3 regions of the Psychrobacillus sp. FJAT-21963 genome follow, and region 1 is predicted to be linked to each of the others. Evidence: riboswitches for the same ligand, from Rfam matches in the RefSeq annotation. Region 1 holds a riboswitch; each other region holds the start of a gene.
What was found. Region 1 has a riboswitch for S-adenosylmethionine ahead of AN959_RS05485 (O-acetylhomoserine aminocarboxypropyltransferase/cysteine synthase family protein). Riboswitches for the same ligand answer to the same signal wherever they lie in the genome.

Region 1 (5,240 bases):
GCGTTGTTTACACCCTCAATAGCATATAACGGGTGGTCAGGACCAACAAGTTGTGGTCCTACAGAAGCGAAAAGCTCTCCATTTTCGTCTTGCTCAATTTCTGCTACATGGCGATAACGAAATCCCTCTGCCTTTGCTTTTTTCACGTCCTCTAATGAAATCTCGTTAATACCAACTACACGTACATCATCCCAGTTTGGTTGTTTTCTAAATGCAAGTGCACTAAGAATCATCAACTTACGGAATGCATCTTGACCAGAAATATCATTATATGGATCTGCTTCAGCATAGCCTAGAGCTTGCGCTTCTTGTAGAGCATCATCGAACTGACATTCATTTAAACGCATTTGTGTCAAAATATAGTTAGATGTTCCATTTAAAATACCTTGAATTTTCTTTACTGAGTTCACTTGTAGTAAATTTTTAAGTGTTTTAATTACTGGAACGCCACCAGCTGTTGTAGCTTCATATCCGATAAATACGCCTCGTGACTTAGCACGTTCATGAAGTTGAATACTATATTTAGAGAACATCACTTTATTCGCCGTTATCACATGACATCCCTTATCAATCGCTCTACATAAATAGCTATAAGCTGGTTCCTCGTTCACAATCGCTTCAAACACTACTTGAAGACCTGGAATATTAATAATATCCTCGAAATCGTCTGTTACTAGAATACCAGGCGTTTCAGGTCTTTCTTTTGCCAAATTGTTAATTAAAATCGCACTAATTTCAATATCTAAGCCTAATGATTTTTTTAATTCTTCTCTTTTTTCATTCACAATGTGATAAATTCCTTGGCCGACTGTTCCGAAACCTAGAATTGCTGCTTTTATTTTTGCCATACTTTCTCCTCCAAATGAATTTGCACAATTGAGCTTCCACATTCATATTTAATAAAATCTCTTTCGTAAAATTACGATTGACTATTTTACATATTGTAGACTATTTTAGCCCAATTAACAACAAAATTCTATCTAGAGAGGACATTTGTTTTTCCTACAAGTACTTTATCAAGTGCATTTTGTAAATCCTCTACTGCCTCTAGACCAACAGACAAGCGGATTAAGTCCTCAGTAACACCTGATTTCACTAAGTCTTCAGGAGTTAATTGTTGATGAGTCGTAGAAGCAGGATGAATAATTAATGATTTCGCATCTCCTACGTTTGCTACATGCGACCAAATTTCAATATTATCTATAATATGTCTACCCGCTTCTTTTCCACCCTTTACGCCAAAAGTTAAGATAGAGCCGAAGCCATTGTGTAAATATTTATGTGCAAGTTCATGGGAAGGATGATTTTCCAGGCCTAAATAATTTACCCATTCTACCCCTTCATGGTTTGATAAATAATCTGCAATTTTTAGTGCATTTTCGTTGTGCTTTGGCACACGAAGATGAAGGGTTTCTAAACCTTGTAAAAAAGAAAATGCTGCTTCAGGGCTTAACGAAGGCCCAAAATCTCGAAGCAATTGAACACGTAGTTTTATGGCAAACGCTACGTTCGGAACATCAATACCGTATCGTAGTCCGTGATAGGTTACATCTGGTTCAGTAAAACCAGGGAATTTCTCGGAATTCCAGTCAAAGTTACCACCATCTACAACTACTCCCCCAATTGTTGTTCCATGACCGCCAATCCATTTAGTAGCTGAATGGATAACTATGTGAGCACCGTGTTTAATCGGGTTAGCACCATATGGGCTTGCAAATGTATTATCTACCAACAATGGAACACCGACTTCATTTGCAATTGCTGAAACTTTCTCCACGTCTAGCACATTCAAGCTCGGATTTCCAATAATTTCAGCAAAGAACCCTTTTGTTTTATCCGTTACTGCTGCTCGAAAATTCTCTGGATCAGTAGAATCTACAAATTTTACGTGAATTCCATAACGAGGCAATGTATGTGCGAATAAATTAAATGTACCACCATATAAGTTTTCCGCTGCAATGATTTCATCGCCTGCTCCCGCAATATTCAAAATGGAAAATGCAATTGCCGCCATACCAGAAGAAAGTGCAACAGCAGCCGTTCCTCCTTCAAGTAGAGCAACGCGTTGTTCAAAAACATCTACAGTAGGATTAGTTATACGTGAATAAATATTGCCAGACTCTTTTAATGCAAATAAATCTTGGGCATGGTTTGTATCACGAAATACAAAAGAAGTTGTTTTGTGAATTGGCACTGCTCGTGAACCTGTAACTGGATCTGGTTGCTGACCACCGTGTAAAAGAAGTGTTTCTGGTTGGAAATTTGTCATTTTGAATTCCTCCTAAATAATAGTTTTAGATGGACGCATATGGAGGCGGGAGAGGATTTTGAGAAATACGAAAGCACTTATGTTTAGCCGGAAAACGTATCGTTAATCGGACAAACAACAAAAACCCCTCTTCTTTAAGAAGAGGGGTGCGGTTTCGCATATTCCTCCTCTTATCTTCCAAATTCGCTCGTGAATTTGTAGGATTTAGCACCTTTCCAAGTATAAAACTTGTTGGTTGCCGGGCATCGTAGGGCCTAGTCCCTCCGCCACTCTTGATAAGAGTATTAGATTAGTATTCCATCTTGTTACACAGTATAAGACTCTATTAATCTTTACGTCAAGTACTTTTTATAAAAATTCTGAAACTTCTTTTAGGCTTGTACGTTTAATGTATGGGGGTTACTTTTGGAGGTGTTGTAATGGTAATATGGATTATTTGTATTTCAGTAGTTAGTTATTTAATTGGTTCCATTCATGGTTCAAAGATTGCTCAGTTTTTTAGTGGAATCAATATTAAAGCAGAAGGACTTAAAAACTCAGGTGCTTCTAATGCAGCCATTGTGCTTGGAATGAAATACGGAATACTCGTAGCTTTTATCGATATAATAAAAGGTGTATTGGTTATTACTGGAACACGATTTTTTACGCAGCAATATGGTAACTTTTCAGTATTAGAACAGGATGCACTTCTTTACTTAGCGGGGGCTGCTGTCATTTTAGGTCACAACTTTCCCATTTTCACAGGATTTAAGGGAGGAAAAGGGACAGCTTCTGTAATCGGCATACTTTTTGCAATTTATTGGCCTTTAGGATTGATCGGACTTTTATTATTAATTGGCACAACTTTTTTAACGGACTATTTATTAATTGGAGTATTTGTTTTTTATTTTGTTTTTTTAGGCGAGGCTATATGGTTTTCAGAAGGATATATACCAATTGCAATTGCAAGCTTTTTATTCGTGATGGCACTCATATTGCATATCGAAAACTTTCGTCGTTTAGCTCGTAAGGAAGAGATGAGAATTTCTACTTTTATAAAAAGAAAAAAACCTTCTTTATAAAGAAATGAGTGAATTGGAATGTCTAAAAAAATGAGGTGGATTGTGCTTATCCCTTTATTTGTTCTCGCTTCCAGCGGAGTTGGATTGTGGATGCTAACTAGCAAATGGATGGATGAAGGATTAAACCCTAAAGCTGACGGTTCCAACGATTACGCCATTGTCCTTGGTGCAAAAGTAAAAGAAGGTAATATTCCTTCGCTTGCATTAAAATTCAGATTGGAATCAGCACTTGCGTATGCAAACGAATATCCTCATGTCACCCTGGTACTTTCTGGAGGACAAGGAGACGATGAAGATATTGAGGAAGCGGTCGTAATGAAAAATTTTCTTTTGGAGAATGGGATAGCAGAAGAGAGGCTAATCATTGAAGATCAGTCGACATCTACTTATGAAAACTTGTTGTTTTCTAAAGAGCTTTTGCCAGATAACGTAAAGTCTATAACGATCATTACGAGTGACTATCACCTACAGCGAGCAAAAATACTTGCCAAAAAGCTAGAATGGAAAACGGACGTGGTAGCAGCACAGACCCCCGAAGTGGTAGAAGCGAAAGTACGCTTACGTGAGCGCGCCGCACTTTTAAAGACCTATATTGTTGGGAAATAACTCCGAATCCCTCGGAGTTATTTTTTATATCTGCAACAATTACAAATACATCTTGAAATACGAGTTCCTTGTTTACAGCCCTACTTCCTGGTTAGAAATGCATTGTCTCCCCACTTGTTACGAATCCATGTATCTACTTTATAGCCATGTCAAATCACTTCTAGTGTTACATCAAACATTATGTTTTAGCTATATAATCTAAATGTAGCTGTACTATATGCAATCAAGTCACCTTGCATAGCTAGATAATGTATTATATTTTCTATAAAAGAATTTTTCATCCAAAACCAAAGATTATATATGTAAAGTAATTTCTCCAAATATAATTAAAAGGCTTCCTCGTTTATTAGGAAGCCTTTCTGGGTCACTCTTTCTTCGTATGATACCCTTTAGTGCCAAATGGTTGTAATTGCTCCATCCATTTGTTTAAAAGTTTTTCTAGTTCTTTCTTTTCGTCTACGTATTGATTTTCTGATGTTTTCAGCGTCTCTACTTGTTCAATTTCAAACGCATCTTTGCCAAATTGTTGCCATTCTTCTTGAAGTATTCTATTTGTATGTGTCCCTGTTTCTAGAGTAAACTTCGTGCCATTTAACGTCTTGAAGTTTCGTGTGGATCCAACGAATTTTTTACCGTTTTGTTTATTCGTTATGACATAAATTCCACCTTCAATCTTTACTTCTTTATATACTTGTTTCAGTTCCATTTTACGATCCAATTTCCCCACTCCTCGTATTTATTTTTTCACCCAGTACTCACTGCCGTCATCTTTTCTATCTAAAAACCCATATTCTATTAAGTAACGTCTTAATGTGACATAGTCAGCATATACATTTTTTAGTACCTCATTTATCTCTTTTTCTTTATATACTCGCTCTAAGTCAAATCGTTGTATGATCACCCTAAGAGTTGCCAGTTTTTGTTTTTCTTTTTTCGGAAATTTTATGAGAGGACCATCTATACCTTTAGAAAAAAACTTCTTTTCTATCTCTTCTTGCTCTTCTTTCGTAATGTTATATCGTTCGTCCACCATCGTTGCAGTCTTATGAAGCGGCAAAAAGGTTGGTGCATGACTGTCTTTTTCCTTTAACAACTCCATCATCGTTATAAAGATTTTTGCTTGGCGTTCTTTTTCCTTCAATACAAATCGGTGGTTACGTATCGTAGAGGCACTACCAATACTTAATTCTGCCTGTATGTCTGCATCACTCTTACCTTCGTAAAACAATCGAAGTAAGCTATTTTGATGATCTGTCAATCCTGTTAATTTTTTATTTAATCCAATTAAATAATGAAATACAGAT
Region 2 (9,734 bases), on a different contig from region 1:
TAATCCTGTGTTCGATAATCTTATGTTATTTTGATTGGGCAAAAGTTGACGGCATTACAACTGCAATTACTTCTCCTTTAGCACAAAGTACGTCACCTGCAAATACTTCAGTTGTCACTTTCCATTTCTTCGGATGAATCTCTTCTACTGTACCTATCGCTTTAAGCAACACATTTTTCGGAGTAGGTTTTAAGAAATCGACATGCAATGAGCCTGTTACGAAACGAGGTGGTGTTTCACCGCTTCCTGGCTCATGACCATTCTTCCGATGTAAAGCAAGAGATGCTGATCCTGTCCCATGGCAATCTACTAGTGCACCAATTAATCCTCCGTACACAAATCCAGGTATTGCAATATGTTCTTCTCTTGGCTCATATACAGTTTCCGTCTGGTCCCCATTCCAGTACGTTCGTAAATGATACCCGTCTTCGTTTAATCTACCACACCCATAACACCAAGCAAAATCATCTGGATAGTCATCCTGAATAGCGCGAATATTTTCTTCCATCTCTCAAATCCCCCTTGTTTTTAAAGATACTTATATAATACTTCTCTTCTATCTTGAAATATAGGAATTCTTTTTCGAACATCTTCAATTTCATTTATATCAATATCCACTAGTTTAACCTTTTCTTCATTTTCGCCTACCCACAATAATTCTCCCCAAGGGGCTATTACCATCGAATTACCATTAAATGAATTGTTTGGATCACTTCCTACACGGTTTACAGCAACAATAAAAATTTGATTTTCAATAGCTCTTGCCTGCAACAATATTTTCCAGTGATCAATTCGTGCATCTGGCCATTGAGCTGGAATAAACATTACCTTTGCACCACTTAATGCATGAGCTCGTGTCCATTCAGGGAAGCGTAAATCATAACAAATAATTCCACCCATTTTGACACCATCTAATGTAAATAGATTCTTTTCATTACCTTCTTCCAAATAATGGTGTTCATCCATTAATTTAAATAGGTGTGCCTTGTTATATTCAGAAATTATCTCTCCATGAGAATTTGTAACGTACATTGTATTGTAAAACTGCTCCCCTTTTTTGGTAGAAACAGATCCCCCAACTATATGAATGTTTAATTCTTTGGACAATCGAGAAAATAATTTTTTCGTAGTTTCGCCTTCCAAGTCCGCGATTTCTATTAATCTCTTTAAATCATACCCTGTATTCCACATCTCTGGTAATACAACAATTTTAGCTCCTAAAGAGGCTGCTTCTCTTACTTTTTCTTCAACCTTCAAAAAATTTTCTTTTGGCGCTCCAAACGCAATATCTAATTGAACACATGCAACTTTCATTTCGCCACCACCTATAGACATAATACTAAAAAGATTATAAGATTTGTCTAATCTATGCAACTATTTAGAAAAAGAGGTATCACACATGGAATTTTCAAATCGACTAAAAAATTTACCTACTCAATTTTTTGCAACACTTGTTCAAAAAGTAGCATTAGCTGTGTCAGAAGGAAGAGATGTCATAAACTTAGGCCAGGGCAATCCAGATCAACCTACTCCTGAACATATAGTTAGAGCATTGCAAGATGCAGCAACAAATCCTTTATCACACAAATACTCCCCTTTTCGAGGAATAAATGAGTTAAAACAAGCAGCTGCAGACTTTTATAAACGCGAGTACAATGTAGAAATAGATCCATATACCGAAGTTGCAATAATGTTCGGAACGAAGATTGGTCTAGTTGAATTACCATTAGCAATGATGAACGAAAATGAACTAATGCTCTTACCAGATCCAGGTTATCCAGATTACTTATCAGGTGTGGGGCTAGCAAGTGTTCGATTTGAAACAATGCCTTTACTAGAAGAAAACAACTTTCTTCCTGATTACAGTAAATTAACAGAAATACAAAAAGAAGATGCGAAGTTAATGTACTTAAATTATCCAAACAATCCTACTGGGGCAACTGCAACAAAGGATTTTTTTGAAGAGACTGTTGCACTTGCAAAAGAAGCAGATATAGCGATTGTTCACGACTTTGCCTATGGAGGAATTGGTTTTGACGGTCAAAAACCAATCAGCTTTTTACAGGTTAAAGGTGCAAAAGATGTAGGTATAGAGATGTATACCCTTTCCAAAACTTATAATATGGCGGGTTGGAGGGTTGGCTTCGCAGTTGGAAACCCAAAAATAATTGAAGCGATCAATATTATTCAAGATCATTTATTTGTTAGTCTGTTCCCCGCAATCCAAACTGCTGCCGCTGCTGCACTCAATGAGAGCCAGGAATGTGTCGATGAACTTGTTTCTTTGTATGAAGGTAGAAGAAATGCATTAGTAAATGCTTGCTCAAGAATAGGATGGAATGTCAAAGCACCAAAAGGCTCCTTTTTTGCATGGTTACCAGTTGTAAAAGGTTACACAAGTCAAGAATTTGCAGACTTACTTTTAGAAAAAGCCGATGTAGCTGTAGCTCCTGGAGATGGTTTCGGATCCTTTGGCGAAGGCTATGTCCGTGTTGGGTTATTAGTGGATGAAGTTCGATTGGTAGAAGCTATAAATCGTATTGAAAAACTAAATCTATTTTAATACAATATCGATTTACTTTTGTAAATTGCTCAGATTGTAGAATAACTCGAATTATTATTATAAAGGATAAATTAGGTTTTCTTAAAGCTTACCGCTCGCTTTCCGCGGGCGAGCGCCGAGCCTCCTCCGCAGCTCTCGCTACGTGCGGGGTCTCATCTGTCTCGCTTTCCCGCAGGAGTCGAGCGGACGCTTTTCCAAACCAATAAATGCTACCATATTATCTTCTATTTACTTAGAAAGAATAATTTTGAGTAGTACAGACGACTTAAAATCATAATAACGAACTAGAGTTAGCAAACTTCTTTTTGTCTACAACCTACCCGACCGATTTACTTTTGTAAATCGGTTTTTTTATTACAGTTTATTTGTTGAAGTTTTATTAGAATCCACTGGATAAAATTGGTTTGCTCCTGTTTCCTCATCAAACTTACGATGAAACTCCATTCCAGTAACTTCAGCTAAAACTACATCAACCGTAATAACAGGGTTTTCTCCTTTGATAAAATGACCTCCAAAAATGTTGCCATGTTGGTCACACATGGATCCGTGAAAATGAGTTTCGTATTCCCCTTCCCTTTTACATACAACACCTGTCCCCTGTAAAAATTCTATTGGTCCCTCTTTTACTATAAGGTCGTTATATCCAACACCAATTTTAGAGTTTTTATTCGGAACAAGATAAACAAAACCACTTCGTTGAAAACTTCCAAAACAGCTTATAATTGTTGCATATTCAATACAATTTACTTTACATAATTGCTCAATTCCTTCTAGTAAATCTGTACCATAAACTAGTCTTGCACCAACAGTTTTACCTAACTGACCAGTGGCATAATTTGCTCTTATTAAAGACATAAAATTCATCATCCCTGCATATTTATTTATTGATAATAACTTTAAACTAATCCGACTGAAAATTTCAACTAGAAAAAATTTGTTGACTTTAATAAGTTGATATAGTAAATTAACTTTTATGGAATAGCTGAAAAATTAAATAGCTTTTATCTCTTATCAAGAGTAGCTGAGGGACTGGCCCGTTGAAGCTCGGCAACCATCTACATTTTTTATGTAGAAAGGTGCTAAATCCTGCAAAACATTTGTTTTGACAGATAAGAGAGGACAATCATATTTTTGTGTGCCTCTCTTTCTGTGAAAGAGAGGCTTTTTATATTTATTCAACAGTACTAATAAATTATAGGAGGAAAAGAAATGAAAAAATTTGGTTTACTTTTATCAACAGTACTTTTATCTGGAGCACTTGCAGCATGTGGGGATAGCTCTAGTGAAGGAGAAAAAACGGAAGCGTTAAATGAGAAAAAATTAGTAGTAGGGGTTACAGCAGGTCCCCATGAACAAATTGTTGAAGTTGCAAAAGAAGTAGCTGCAAAAGACGGTCTGGAAATTGAATTAAAAGTTTTCTCTGATTACATACTTCCAAACACTGCATTATCTGAAGAAGACTTAGATGCTAACAGTTATCAGCATGAGCCCTTCTTAAATACTTTTAATGAAGACCATGGAACAGATTTAGTACCTGTTGGGAAAACAATTCTAAATCCTATGGGAGTTTACTCAGACAAATTTGACTCAATCGATGATCTTCCAGACGGAGCAACTTTTGGTTTACCTAACGATCCAACTAACGGCGCTCGTGCACTATACATTTTAGAAGAACATGGACTAATCAAAATAAAAGAGGATAAAAGAGAAACTGCTTCCATCTATGATCTAGAAGAAAATCCAAAAAATTTAAAATTCATTGAGCTAGAAGCAGCACAAATTCCTAAACAGTTAAGCGAAGTTGATGCAGCAGCAATCAACACTAACTTTGCTTTAGATGCGGGTATTAATCCAAAAGAAGATTCTATTTTACTAGAGTCATCTAATTCACCTTATGTAAACTACATTGTTGTACGCGCTGAGAATAAAGACGACCCAACGATTCAAAAGTTTGTAAAAGCATATCAATCAGAAGAAGTTAAAAAATTCATCGAAGAAGAATTTCAAGGTTCTGTATTACCTAGTTGGGAAGAGTAGATAATATTCGAAAACGTTACCGACCTTGGTAACGTTTTCTTTAGAAAGGAAGACAAACAATGATTGTATTAGAAAATATATCGAAAGAATTTAACAGCAAGAATGGCATTGTAAAAGCAGTGAAAAATGTCAATATTCATGTAAAAAAAGGCGAAATTCATGGAGTAATAGGATACAGCGGGGCCGGAAAGAGTACACTCATTCGTTGCGTAAACCTGCTAGAAAAACCTACTCAAGGCAAAGTTATCATTAACGGCAAGGAAGCTACCTCCCTTCCCCTTCCTAAACTAAGAGAAGTCCGAAATAAAATCGGAATGATTTTCCAAGGATTCAACTTATTAAAAACAGCTACTGTTTACGATAATATAGCCATTCCTCTAAAACTTCTTGGATATGATCCAACAGAAGTAAAAACGAGAGTAAACAAATACTTAGAAATTGTAGGGCTGACAGATAAACATCATAACTATCCAAATCAATTATCAGGTGGTCAAAAGCAAAGAGTCGCAATTGCACGTGCTCTTGCGCAAGAACCGGAAGTGTTATTAAGTGACGAAGCAACTAGTGCGCTTGATCCTGAAACAACCGATTCTATCTTAGAACTATTATTAAAAATTAATAGAGAACTAGGAATAACAATTTTACTGATCACGCATGAAATGAATGTGATTCAAAAGATTTGTGATTATGTATATGTAATGGAAAATGGAGAAGTGGTTGAGCAGAACACTGCTATTAATCTATTCACTAAACCAAGTCATCCAACGACTAAAAAGTTTTTAAGTACAATTAGTCAGCGAAATCTCTCTCCTACATTGATCACTCAGTTAAATGTTACAGGAGCTGTTACACGTTTAACATTTGTTGGAGAAAGTACAGGTAAGCCTCTACTCGCAGAAGTTAGCCAAAAATTCAATGTTCAGCCAAATATTTTAACTGCTAATATTATTGAATTAAAAAATGGTATCGTTGGAAACATTGTCGTTCATTTAATTGGTGTGAAGGAACAAGTAACTGCTGCACTAAAATTTCTCGAAGACCACGGAGTTGGTACTGAAGATTTGGAGGGACAATCATGAGCAGATATGAACAGTTTACAGAGCAATGGTTACCGATTATCGGAAAGTCAGTGATTGAAACCTTCCAAATGGTTGGAATTTCACTGTTTTTCTCTGTCCTAATCGGAATTCCTTTAGGAATTTTAATCGTATTAACTAGACCAGGTCAGGCATTACAAAATAAAGTTTTGTATCAAATTAGTAATTTATTTATTAACATAGTACGTTCAGTTCCATTTATCATTTTACTCTTTTTTATACTTCCTTTTACGAAAATAATTGTTGGTACGACAATCGGCGTTAAAGGAGTTATAGTTCCATTAGTTATCTATACTGCTCCCTATATCGCACGTTTAATGGAGTCTGCCTTACTTGAAGTAGAGAATGGTGTAATCGAGGCCTATACAGCGATGGGAATTAAAACAAGATCGATAATTTGGCATGTACTTTTAAGAGAAGCACGCCCTTCTATCATTTTAGGATTAACTATTTCAACAGTTAGTTTAATTGGCGCAACTGCCATGGCTGGAATGGTCGGAGCTGGTGGACTTGGAGATTTAGCCTACCGTTTTGGACATTTACGTTACGAAGTTGATGTAATGTACGCTACTGTCTTTATTTTAATTATTCTCGTACAAAGTATTCAATCCATCGGCAATAGATTAGCAGCAAGATTGAAGAAAGATTAATCGGAGGTTTTCATATGACTAACTATTTGTATGTTGAACGTAACGGATCAATCGCTACTCTCATTATTAATCGGGCAGAGAAGAAAAACTCTTTTTCACTCGCTATGTTTAAACAGCTAGGTATTATTTTGGATGAGCTCGAAAGTGATTCTAAAATAAAAATATTAATTTTAAAAGGTGTGGACGAATCAGCCTTCTCTTCTGGAGCTGACATATCAGAATTCCTTGAAAATCGTTTTTCCGCACAAAAAGCAAAAGATTATAATGATGCAACTTTGGAGTCTATTGAGAAATTGTATCGTTTTCCAAAACCAACAATAGCTCTTATTAAAACATTGGCAATTGGTGGTGGGTTAGAGCTAGCTAATTCTTGTGATTTTAGATTTGCTACCTCAGGAAGTAAACTTGGTATTACCGCTTCAAATATCGGAATTATTTATAACTTAACAAGTACTAAGCGTTTAGTGAATTTAATCGGTCCTTCAAAAGCAAAAGAATTACTTTATACTGCTTCGTTAATCTCTGCTGAAGAAGGAAAAGAATTAGGTTTAATCGATTATGTATTTCCTATGGAAGAGATTGAAGAGAAATGTCTTGAGTTTGCCGAAAAAATTACCCGTAAATCTTCTGTAGCAAATAATGGCATCAAGCAAGTAATCCAATCGATTATAGACGGTGAAAATGCAGAAACGAAAGAAATTGAACAACTAATTTTAGATTCATTCAGTTCAGATGATTATAAAGAAGGAATTCAAGCATTTTTAGAGAAAAGAAAACCTAATTTTTCTTAAGAGGTGAGCTCATGTCAACTATAAAAAATAATGATTTATTACTAGATAATATTGGTTCTAATGAAAAATACCCTATTAATTTTAGTGAATTAGAACAAGCTGCACAGGAAAAATTAGATGCAGGTCCATTTGGTTACATCCGGTCATCTGCTGGCGGTGAAGAAACATATCGTAAAAATAGCAATTCATTTGAAAAGTATTCTATTGTACCAAGATTTCTTACTGATGTTTCTACTTTAAATACAGAAGTAACTATCCTTGGACATACATATCCTCATCCCCTTTTCATAGCTCCTGTAGGAGTAAATAAAATCGCACATGAGGATGGAGAAATTGCTGTTGCTAAAGCAGCGGCAAAATTTAATTATCCATATATACAAAGTACCGTATCTAGTTATTCCATCGAAGAAATTGCAGATGCAACTAAAGGCAGCTCGAAATGGTTCCAATTATATTGGTCTCAAAACAAAGAAATTTCATTTAGCATGGTTAGAAGAGCAGAAGCTGCCGGATATGAAGCAATTGTGTTAACGGTAGATACAGTTATGCTTGGCTGGCGTGAAGAAGATGTTAGAAATCAGTTCTCCCCACTTAAACGTGGTTTTGGTCAAGGAAATTATACTTCTGACCCTATTTTTATGGCTGCCCTTTCAGATCATTCGATGGATGCCATTATTGATAGTATGATAGAGAACATCTATCATCCTACTTTAAATTGGAACAATATCGAAGAATTAAGAGAGTATACTTCATTGCCGATTTTGCTAAAAGGTATTCTCCATCCAGAAGACGCAAAGCTAGCAATTGAAAAAGGGATAGATGGAATAATTGTTTCAAATCATGGTGGTCGTCAGTTAGATGGGGTTATCGCAAGTATCGATGCCCTTCCAGAAATAGTAGAAGTCGTAAAAGGGCAAATCCCTGTGCTATTTGATAGTGGCGTAAGACGAGGTTCAGATGCTGTAAAAGCACTAGCACTAGGTGCAACTGCAGTTTGCATCGGACGTCCTTTTGTTTGGGGGCTTGCTAGTGGTGGGCAAGCTGGTGTGGAAAGGGTTCTTGAAAATTTCCTTCAAGAAACAAATGTGTCTATTTCTTTGAGTGGAGCACGTAATTTAGAGGAGCTTCGCAAATTAAAAATTGTTAGAAGCTAATGGCAGATTTAAAGGTGGGAAGTTGGAAATGGAACAAGCTTTAAAAGGAATGAAAGTAATTGATTTATCACAAGTTCTTGCTGGTCCCTATTGCACAATGGTGCTAGGAGATATGGGTGCTGATGTTATTAAAGTGGAAAAGTTTCCTAAGGGCGATGATACCCGAACAATGGGTCCATATATTAACGAAGAAAGTTATATGTATATGATGGTAAACAGAAATAAACGTGGGATATGTCTTAATTTGAAGACAGAAGAAGGCTTGAAAATATTATATAAACTTATAAAAGATGCAGATGTCTTCATCGAGAATTATCGTCCAGGTGTTACGAAGAAACTTGGTATTGATTATGATTCGTTAAAATCAATTAATCCTGCTATTATATATTGTTCTATATCTGGTTATGGCCAAACTGGACCTTACAAGAATAAAGGTGGCTTTGATATTATGGCTCAAGGTCTCTCCGGTTTGATCGATATGACAGGTGAACGCACTGGAAAGCCTGTGAAGGTAGGTATTGCAATCCATGATATCGCTGCAGCTCAAACAGCAATTCAATCTATTTTAGCTGCATATATTCATCGATTGAAATCAGGAAATGGTCAGTATATTGACGTTTCGTTAGTAGATTCCGGACTTGCTTGGACTGTTTGGGAAGCTGCTGCATACTTTGGAAAAGGCGAGGTGCCAAGAAGGAATGGTACTGCACACCGAGTTTCTGCACCCTATCAAGGTTACAAAACGAAAGATGGATTTATTTTAATCGGTGCAGCTAATCAAAAGCTTTGGGAAAAATTTTGCTTATTAGTAGTAAATAAACAAGAGTGGATATCGGATGAACGATTTTTAACAAATAGTATACGTTCACTTCATGTCGATGAATTAGAAGTTGAAATTGAAAATATTTTAAAAGAACACGAATCATCCTATTGGCTGAATCTGTTAGATGAGCACGGTATTCCTTCAGGGCCAATTTATTCATATGACCAAACTCTTTCGGATGAACACATACTTTCTAGAGAAATGATTTTAGATTATGAACATCCTGTAGCTGGTCCGATGAAGACACTTGGATTCCCTGCAAAATTCTCAGAAACACCTGGACAATTCAAGAGCCCTGCTCCCCTATTGGGACAGCATAATAGTGAAGTGTTGAATGAGCTAGGATTTTCAGTAGAAGAAATTAGTGACCTTTTAAGTAAACAAGTAATTAATAAATAGGACCGAGTTCACAATCGGTCCTTTCTTTTTACATATTAGCCATTAATCTTTTAGCAATTGCTGCATATTCATCAGGTCCTATGCCAGGTGCGAATTCTTCAGGTTTTGACTCTAAATCAGGAATATCATATCCTTTTGGACTACCTTCTTTTACAAAGAGCTGATCCCCACTTGCTGGATTAGTCCCTTTCCAAATATATTTTATATCTTTATAGTCGCC
Region 3 (9,734 bases), on a different contig from region 1:
AAATGATCATGCATATAAATCGTATGTAATGGCCACAAAAAAGAATTTCCAGTCGTATTAATAAACATTCCAACAATTAAAAGCCACACTACTTTTGGCAATAATAACACCTCATTTCTCCTTGCACTCTGAACATTGTATTCCTTTTCAGATGGCACTTCAAGATGTTGCAACAAACTTACCAAAGACATGATAAAATAATCCTTTAAGGAGGAGTCTAAATGACCGAATATCAATTTCCTTTTCCTTCTGATGGGAAAAGATATTATACATGGAATCGCTATTTACGAAATACATTTAACCAGAAAATTTTCAAAGTAGCTTTAGATGCAGGGTTTGATTGTCCAAATAGAGATGGCACTGTTGCATATGGCGGCTGTACATTTTGTAGCGTTGCAGGTAGTGGTGACTTTGCAGGCAATAAAGTCGATTCTATTCCTGTGCAGTTTGAAAAAATAAAAGCTAAAATGCACGAAAAATGGAAAGCTGGAAAATACATTGCTTATTTTCAAGCATATACAAATACCCACGCACCATTGCCTGTTTTAAAAGAAAAATTTGAAGCTGCCCTTGCCTTAGAAGGCGTTGTTGGGATTTCCATTGCAACAAGACCAGACTGCTTACCTGATGATGTTGTCGAATATCTAGCTGAACTAAATAAACGCACTTTTTTATGGATAGAACTTGGTCTTCAAACTGTACATGAAAGAACCGCTAATTTAGTCAATCGAGCTCACGATTATCCAACTTATGTAGAAGGGGTAAATAAATTAAGAAAACACGGCATTCAAATATGTACCCATATCATCAATGGATTACCTTTGGAAGATAGAGATATGATGATGGAAACTGCTAAAGCAGTATCTAAGCTTGATGTCCAAGGTATAAAAATTCATTTATTACATTTACTTAAAGGAACACCTATGGTGAAACAATACGAAAAAGGCAAACTAGAATTTATGGAACGAGATGCGTATATTCAACTAGTAGCAGATCAATTAGAAATTTTACCTCCTAAAATGGTAGTACAGCGAATCACTGGTGACGGTCCTATTGACTTAATGATTGGACCGATGTGGAGCGTAAACAAATGGGATGTTTTAAATGGAATAGATGCAGAATTAGCTAAGCGTGAAAGTTATCAGGGAAAATATTATCAAGAGACTGGTGTTATGAAATGAAATTAAAAAGAGTTTTACCATTTGCAAAAGATTTATTGGCATCTGTCATTAAGCCCGGAGATTACGTAGTAGATGCAACTGCAGGAAACGGGCATGACACTTTATATTTAGCAGAATTGGTAGGAGAAACTGGGCATGTTTATGCATTTGATGTACAATCTGAGGCTTTAAAGTCAACAGAGCAGAAATTAGTCGAAGCAAATTTAAAGTCCAGAACTACTTTAATATTAGATGGTCATGAACATGTTTCAACCTATGTTCAAAAGGAAGTTTCAGCTGCCATTTTCAATCTCGGATACTTACCTGGCAGCAATCATCATATCGTGACAAAAGGAAACTCTACAATTCTAGCTGTGGAATCTCTCTTAGAATTGTTGAAAATAGGAGGTTTAATTGTATTAGTTGTTTATCACGGACATGCTGGTGGTAAAGAAGAAAAAGATGCAATTACAAATTATGTTAAACAATTACCTCAATCCTACGTCCATGTGCTATGCTATCAGTTTTTAAATCAACAAAATAACCCACCTTTTATCATCGCTATAGAAAAGATGAAAACATCTTAAATTCTTTGTCATTACTTTGCATATTTTGAAAGAGCATGGAGAAACTAATTAGAAAAAGCCTAGGCGTACGGAAAGAATATTGTTAATAGTTTTTTTCTGATCAATTTATAAAGGAGAATCCCATGCCTAAAATCGCTTCTATTAGTACATATAATCCTCCATATGCTTTGGAGCAATCCAATATTGAACAATTAACAAAAGAATTGTTTCAAGATAAAATTGCACAATTAGATAGATTATTAAAAGTTTTTGAAAATGGAGACATAGATACCCGCTATTTTTGTGTACCGTTAGAATGGCATCAGAAAGAGCACACCTTTGAAGAAAGAAATAATCTTTATATTGAGCTAGCGACAAAATATAGTGTTGAAGTAATCCAATCTTGCCTAAGTAATACTTCTTTTTTAAAAGATTCTCTTAAGCCAGATGAAATAGATGCAATCATATTTGTAAGTAGTACTGGCATATCTACCCCAAGTATCGACGCTCGAGTGATGAATCATCTTCCATTTTCTGACCGAACTAAACGGATTCCGATATGGGGGCTAGGTTGTGCTGGTGGAGCTGCAGGAGTTAGTAGAGCATTTGATTATTGTAAAGCTCATCCTAAAGCAAAAGTGCTAGTTGTTTGTGTGGAATTATGTAGCCTCACTTTTCAGCCTAATGATTATTCTAAAAGTAATCTAATAGGTGCTTCTCTTTTTGCTGACGGGGCTGCTTGTGTATTAGTTTGTGGTGATGAAGCATTATTGAACACGCAGAAACGAGTACCTTCTATTATATATACTGCCTCTAAGTGGATGCCTGATTCCGAAAATGTAATGGGATGGGATATTAAAAATAATGGATTACATGTTGTTTTCTCAAAGAGTATACCTTCTATCATTTCAAGCTGGCTCGGTCCATTCATTCATGAATTTATGGAGGAACAACAAATTTCAGTAGACCAGCTTAAGAACTTTGTTGCTCATCCTGGTGGAAAAAAGGTATTGCATGCATACGAGGAAACACTTCAACTCGAGGAAAATCAAACAGCTATTTCACGTGATGTATTAAAAAAACACGGTAACATGTCTTCTCCTACTGTGCTTTATGTCTTAGAGCAATTTATGTTAAAAGATCATCAGAAGGATGAAATGGGATTATTAGTAGCTCTTGGACCTGGTTTTTGTGGGGAAGCAGTCTTACTAAATTGGAGTGATTAACAACATGCTGTTATTTTACATTATTATTTCACTAGTAATCATTCAAAGAATAACGGAAGTATTTATAGCTAAACAAAATGAAAAAAAGATGCTTGCACAAGGTGCATATGAAGTAGGTGCTGCTCATTATCCATATATGGTAGCTCTTCACGTCAGCTTTTTTGTTAGCTTGATTGCTGAAGTTCTAATTTTTGAGCGAGGCATTTCTCCTCTATTCCCTTTATTTCTTCTAATTTTTTTATTTGTACAAGGTTTACGTATTTGGTGTTTAACAACTTTAGGTACTTTTTGGAATACGAAAATCATTATTTTGCCTGGAGCCCGTGTTGTTTCTAAGGGTCCATATCTTTTTATCAAACATCCAAATTATGTGGTTGTCTGTATCGAAATTGTGCTACTACCACTAATGTTTCAAGCTTATATGACCGCTCTTTGTTTTACTCTTCTAAATCTTGCTATGCTATCCGTTCGAATACCTTTGGAAGAAAAAGCTTTAAGTGAAGCTACTAATTATAATGAAGAATTTAAAAAGAAGATTTCAGCGTCTTAAACTGAAATCTTCTTTTTATTTATCTATTCATTTCATTATTTGCTGCTTCTTCTACTGCTCTAGCCACTAAATGATGCACCATAGGATCTAGAGGGTTTGGTATTAACTCACCAGGTTTGGTATGGCTCACAATAGCTTGTGCTGCTGCAATTAACATCGTGTATGTAATTTCCTTTGCACCTGCATCTAAAGCTCCTTTAAATATCCCTGGGAAGCCAATAACATTATTAACTGAGCGTCCGTCTGCTGCGAAGGCTGCTCCTGCTGCTATTGCAGCAGATGGCAAGATCTCTGGATTTGGATTAGATAGAGCTAAAATTATTTGACCCTTTCTTACCATTTCTGGCTTAATCAATCCTGAAACTCCAGTAGTTGCAATGATAATATCACAAGTCTCCATCATCTCTTCTAATGAAGCAATCGTTTGTCCACCATAATTAACCAATCGATTTTGAGCTTCTTCTTGTCTATCTAAACCGTACACTTCTTCTACACCATAAGCCATTAGCATACGACAGATAGCCAACCCTGCAGCACCTAGTCCAACTTGACCAATTACCGCAGTTTTAGGATCAACTCCTGTTGCTTTGCATGCAGATAATATTGCAGCAAGTGCCACAACAGCAGTACCATGCTGATCATCATGCATTACTGGAATAGGAAGTTCCGCTTTAAGACGTTCTTCTATTTCGAAGCAATGAGGAGAACCAATATCTTCTAGTAATATTGCTCCAAATCCTTGATGTATATGCTTTACAGTTTCAACGATTTCATCTGGATCACTTGTATTTAATAGAATAGGTATTCCACTTAAACCAACAAACTGATCTAATAACACGGCTTTCCCTTCCATTACAGGCATACCGGCTACTGAACCAATATTACCTAGACCTAAGATAGCTGTACCATCCGTAACGATAGCTACTGAGCTTCCAATGGATGTAAAATAATTTGCTTTCTCTGGATTATGTACAATTTCCATACAAACACTCGCTACACCAGGTGTATAAATTCTTTGTAAATCTCCTAATGATCGTACATCCAGCTGACTCTTCATCGCGATTTTTCCGCCTTCATGAGCTTTCAGTACATCATCAGTAACAGCATGTATCTTAACACCATTTCCAATGGCTTCAATATTAGAAATAACTTGTTGTAATTGTTCTTCCGATTTAAAAGTGATAGAAATATCACGAACAGTTGTTAAAGCACCGCTCTTTAACGTCGTAATATCACCAATATCTCCTTCTGCCATTCCAATTGCAGTTGCTACTTTTGCAAAATTACCCGGTCTAGAAGATGTTTCAACAATGAAGTTTCGTATAATATGTTGGTTTTGCATGTAAATTCTCCTTACTTTCTCTCATTCAATCATAAATTATAACATAAATATCTTTTATTCGTAATAAATATACGAAAGGTTTCATTGATTAGTATATTCCTTTGTAATAGCATCTCAACCAATTTTATATTACACTTCTAAACCCTAAAAATTCTCATTATATTACTGTTAAATTGAATTATTTATAGTCATACAATATAACCAATGGATCTTAGAACATTATTTATAAAGGCATGAGAATACTCAAAAATCTCTTCCCTTTCAGGTTCTTGATGCAAATCATGAAAGCAATTTTTCCATGACTTATATTGATACTCAGATAGCTCTTGCTTTTTAAACCACGCTGCAGTATATGTGATATCTGCAATCTTATCTCTTTCAGCAGTCATTAATAATAACGGAACATTCGGTACTGATTCCGTTGATTGTAAAATACTTTTCATAAGTAATTGGAGTTCTATGTACCAATCATTCGAAACGATCGTATGGTAAGTAGGATCATCAATAAATTGTTGATAAATATCATAGTTTCTCGTTAATTCCTTTAGCTGAATATCATGGTTAATCTTTTGTTGTACTGGTAATTTTGCCAGTGCATTTGTCCATTTAGATGGCTGTTTCTTTAATTGCAACCAAGGAGACGTTAAAATGACACCAGCATATTCTATTTGTAATTTGTGTAGCACTTTAATAAGCAGGGTTGCTCCAAGTCCATGGCCAAGAATAAAAATTGGTAAATTATAAGTAACGGCTACTTGTAAAGCAAGCGTTATATATTCTTTATATTGTTCAAAAGATTCATTATGTATTTTTTTTCCTCTTGTCTGTTCACCATGTCCTGGTAAGTCTCCCATTACAATATGACAGTTAGAACTTCTAAACTTTTCAATTAACCAAGCATATCTTCTATGATGTTCATATGCACTATGAACAATGACAATTACTGCTTTAGGTTTTTCTTCTGCTTCCCATTTCCACATGAACATCACCTCTTGTTTTGTTTTGTTTTGTACCGAATGTCTACTTCAATTATTTGATTATTTTTCTTCATTTGATAACATTAATTATATTCTATTTACATAAGGAGCGTGAGCATATTGATTTATCCATTTAAAGGCAAATATCCAACAATAGATGAATCTGCATTTATTGCTGATTATGTCACAATTACAGGCGATGTGACAATCGGACAAGAGTCTACAATTTGGTTTAATACGGTAATCAGAGGGGACGTTGCTCCTACGATTATTGGACGAAGAGTGAGTATCCAAGATTTATGTTGTTTGCATCAAAGTCCTAATAACCCTCTTGTTATTGAAGATGAAGTGACAATTGGACACCAAGTTACGTTACATAGCTGTACTATTCGAAAAGGTGCTTTGGTTGGAATGGGCTCTATTATTTTGGATGGAGCTGAGATCGGTGAAGGTGCATTTATCGGTGCTGGAAGTTTAGTAACCCAAGGTAAGAAAATTCCTCCTAATTCACTTGCCATAGGTAGTCCTGCAAAAGTTGTTCGGGAGCTATCTGAGGAAGACAAAGAAGATGTGCAACGTATTATTCGTGAATACGTAGAAAAAGGGCAGTATTATAAATCACTTCAAAAATAAAACTAATTTTCTTTAAAAAAGAGGCTATCCTATAACAGGAAGCCTCTTCTTTATTATTTCTTATAAACCAGCTTTTTGTCTTAACAAATCTGCTTTATCTGTTCTTTCCCATGGTGCATCAATGTCAGTACGACCAAAATGTCCATACGCAGCTGTTTGCTTGTAAATAGGACGACGAAGGTCTAGCATTTTAATAATACCAGCTGGACGAAGGTCAAACAATTCACGAATATGTGAAACTAATTTAGCCTCTTCTACTTTCCCAGTACCAAATGTGTCTACTGCGATTGATACAGGTTGTGCTACACCAATTGCATAGGCAAGTTGTACTTCACAACGATCTGCAAGTCCTGCTGCAACAATATTTTTTGCAACGTAACGAGCTGCATATGCTGCAGAACGGTCTACTTTTGTTGGATCTTTACCAGAGAACGCACCGCCTCCATGACGAGCATATCCACCGTAAGTATCTACAATAATTTTACGACCTGTTAAACCTGCATCCCCTTGTGGTCCACCAATTACGAAACGACCAGTTGGGTTAATGAAATATTTAGTATTTTCATCAATTAAATTAGCAGGAACAATTGGATTGATAACTACTTCTTTTAAATCTTTTTGAATTTGTTCTAACGTTACTTCTGGGTGATGCTGAGTCGAAATAACAATTGTATCTATATGAACAGGATTGTTATTTTCATCATACTCCACAGTTACTTGTGTTTTACCATCTGGACGTAAATAGTCTAAAGTTTCGTCTTTACGAACGTCTGCTAAACGACGAGCCAACTGATGAGCTAAACTAATTGGAAGTGGCATAAGTTCAGGTGTTTCATTACATGCGTAACCAAACATTAAACCTTGGTCTCCTGCTCCAATTGCTTCAATATCAGAATCTGTCATAGATCCTTCACGTGCCTCTAAAGCTTGGTCAACCCCTTGAGCAATATCAGCTGATTGCTCATCTATAGAAGTTAATACTGCAGAAGTTTCAGAGTCAAAACCATATTTTGCACGAGTATAGCCGATTTCTTTAATGGTTGAACGTACAACTTTTGGAATATCAACATAAGTGGATGTTGTAATTTCCCCTGCAACTAATACTAACCCTGTAGTCACTGTTGTTTCACAAGCAACACGTGCGTTTGGATCTTCCGTAAGAATTGCATCTAGAATTGCATCAGAAATTTGATCACAAATTTTATCTGGATGCCCTTCTGTAACTGATTCAGATGTAAATAATCTGCGTTGTGTCATAGAATATTCCTCCTATATCCTGCGAGATCTCTCTCAAGAATTGATACGGTACTCATTCCCATGTCAAGCCATTTCAAATCAAATAGATTAAACTTGAAGCCGTTTCGGACTTGGCACACAAGGATAAAGGGCGATGTTATAAAAAAAACCTCTCACTCACGTTTGATTACATGAGGAAAGGCTATTAATATCATAAGCACCTTTCACTCTTATCAATCAAGGAATCTCACCTTGTCTCAGGTTGGGCACCTTTGCAATAAAAAAATTACAGGTTGCCGGGTTTCATAGGGCCTGACCCCTCCACCAGCTCGGGATAAGAGTATCCGTTCAATTTACCATCATACGTAAGTTGTAACGAGAAGTCAATATTTATTTGTTGACAATTTATTCACAAACAAAAAATAATCAATCCATTAGTATAGACTATTAAGTTAAATGTGTTATACTAATTCACATATGAATGCTATATCCCTTTATTTTTTTAGGGAAAACAATAAAAAGGATGGTATACCAATATGAATTCAATCGATACTGTGAGTGAACTGAACGAATTGTTAGCTGGAGAGAATGTACACATTCAGTTATCAGTGCCGCAACTTGTGGAAAAAGCAACATCAAGAGGTGAGGCTGTTTTAACATCTACAGGAGCAGTGAAAGCAGAAACAGGTAAATATACAGGTCGTTCTCCACAAGATAAGTACATTGTAGATGAACCTATATCAAGAGACAAAATCGATTGGGGTCCTGTAAACCAACCAATTTCTTCTGAAATTTTCGAGTCACTCTATAAAAAAGTAACAGACTACCTTGCAACACAAGATGAACTATTTGTGTTCAAAGGATTTGCAGGTGCGGATAAGGATTCACGCATAGGAATTCAAGTAATAAATGAATATGCTTGGCACAATCTATTTGCCCATCAGTTATTCATTCGTCCTTCAGAAGAAGAACTGACAACCCATAAAACAGATTTCACAATTGTCAGTGCACCTAACTTTAAAGCAAATCCAGCAGTGGACGGTACAAAATCAGAAACATTTATTATCGTTTCAATGGAAAAACGCATTGTATTAATCGGTGGTACTGAATATGCTGGAGAAATGAAAAAATCTATATTCTCTATTATGAACTATTTACTGCCAGAAGCAAACATTTTACCTATGCACTGTTCTGCAAACGTTGGTGAAGATGGTGATGTAGCATTATTCTTTGGTCTTTCAGGAACAGGAAAAACAACACTTTCTGCAGATGCAGGACGTAAATTAATCGGTGATGACGAACACGGTTGGTCTGATAATGGAGTATTTAACATTGAAGGTGGATGCTACGCTAAATGTATCGACCTAACTCGCGAAAATGAGCCTCAAATTTTTGACGCGATTACATTTGGAACGGTTTTAGAAAACGTCGTAGTAGATGCAGAAACACGTATCGCTAATTATGCCGATAATTCTTTAACTGAGAATACACGTGCTGCTTACCCAATCCAAAATATAGAAAATATAGTAGACCCATCTGTAGCTGGTCACCCAAATACAATTATTTTCTTAACTGCTGATGCTTTCGGCGTATTGCCTCCAATCAGTAAATTAACGAAAGAACAAGCAATGTACCACTTCCTAAGTGGATTCACGTCTAAATTAGCAGGTACTGAGCGTGGAATAACTTCTCCACAACCAGCTTTCTCAACTTGCTTCGGTTCTCCATTCCTACCATTGCATGCAACTGTTTATGCTGAAATGCTTGGGAAGAAAATCGATGAACACGGTGCACAAGTATTTTTAGTAAACACTGGCTGGACTGGTGGAGAATACGGTGTTGGAAGTCGTATGAAGCTTTCTTACACACGTACAATGGTTCGTGCTGCAATTGAAGGTAAGCTAAATGAAGTAGAAACAGAAACTGACGCAGTATTTGGCTTATCAATTCCTACACAAGTAGAAGGTGTTCCTTCTGAAGTATTAGTACCACGTAATGCATGGGAAGATAAAGCTGCATACGACCAAAAAGCTAGCGAGCTTGC

Region 2: linked by a shared signal. The riboswitch ahead of AN959_RS07675 (MetQ/NlpA family ABC transporter substrate-binding protein) and the one ahead of AN959_RS05485 (O-acetylhomoserine aminocarboxypropyltransferase/cysteine synthase family protein) in region 1 are both predicted to bind S-adenosylmethionine.
Region 3: linked by a shared signal. The riboswitch ahead of metK (methionine adenosyltransferase) and the one ahead of AN959_RS05485 (O-acetylhomoserine aminocarboxypropyltransferase/cysteine synthase family protein) in region 1 are both predicted to bind S-adenosylmethionine.

Annotation. Positions count from the first base shown of each region.
Region 1 covers NZ_LJIY01000001.1:1,136,182-1,141,421, forward strand. The annotation lists gene AN959_RS05480 (homoserine dehydrogenase) at 1-848, opposite strand, end outside; gene AN959_RS05485 (O-acetylhomoserine aminocarboxypropyltransferase/cysteine synthase family protein) at 977-2,269, opposite strand; SAM riboswitch class I at 2,437-2,551, opposite strand; gene AN959_RS05490 (glycerol-3-phosphate acyltransferase) at 2,689-3,330, shown strand; gene AN959_RS05495 (YdcF family protein) at 3,349-3,936, shown strand; gene AN959_RS05500 (GIY-YIG nuclease family protein) at 4,301-4,663, opposite strand; gene AN959_RS05505 (DUF2087 domain-containing protein) at 4,673-5,240, opposite strand, start outside.
Region 2 covers NZ_LJIY01000002.1:369,802-379,535, reverse strand. The annotation lists gene AN959_RS07695 (PaaI family thioesterase) at 26-508, opposite strand; gene AN959_RS07690 (carbon-nitrogen family hydrolase) at 529-1,314, opposite strand; gene AN959_RS07685 (pyridoxal phosphate-dependent aminotransferase) at 1,400-2,563, shown strand; gene AN959_RS07680 (PPC domain-containing DNA-binding protein) at 2,918-3,418, opposite strand; SAM riboswitch class I at 3,569-3,679, shown strand; gene AN959_RS07675 (MetQ/NlpA family ABC transporter substrate-binding protein) at 3,773-4,600, shown strand; gene AN959_RS07670 (methionine ABC transporter ATP-binding protein) at 4,660-5,679, shown strand; gene AN959_RS07665 (methionine ABC transporter permease) at 5,676-6,347, shown strand; gene AN959_RS07660 (enoyl-CoA hydratase/isomerase family protein) at 6,362-7,138, shown strand; gene AN959_RS07655 (alpha-hydroxy-acid oxidizing protein) at 7,150-8,292, shown strand; gene AN959_RS07650 (CaiB/BaiF CoA-transferase family protein) at 8,321-9,514, shown strand; gene AN959_RS07645 (manganese catalase family protein) at 9,543-9,734, opposite strand, start outside.
Region 3 covers NZ_LJIY01000014.1:15,360-25,093, reverse strand. The annotation lists gene AN959_RS18395 (MFS transporter) at 1-101, opposite strand, end outside; gene AN959_RS18390 (TIGR01212 family radical SAM protein) at 222-1,181, shown strand; gene AN959_RS18385 (class I SAM-dependent methyltransferase) at 1,178-1,747, shown strand; gene AN959_RS18380 (type III polyketide synthase) at 1,870-2,952, shown strand; gene AN959_RS18375 (isoprenylcysteine carboxyl methyltransferase family protein) at 2,957-3,502, shown strand; gene AN959_RS18370 (NAD-dependent malic enzyme) at 3,522-4,844, opposite strand; gene AN959_RS18365 (alpha/beta hydrolase) at 5,033-5,824, opposite strand; gene AN959_RS18360 (gamma carbonic anhydrase family protein) at 5,942-6,454, shown strand; gene metK (methionine adenosyltransferase) at 6,515-7,711, opposite strand; SAM riboswitch class I at 7,918-8,031, opposite strand; gene pckA (phosphoenolpyruvate carboxykinase (ATP)) at 8,227-9,734, shown strand, end outside.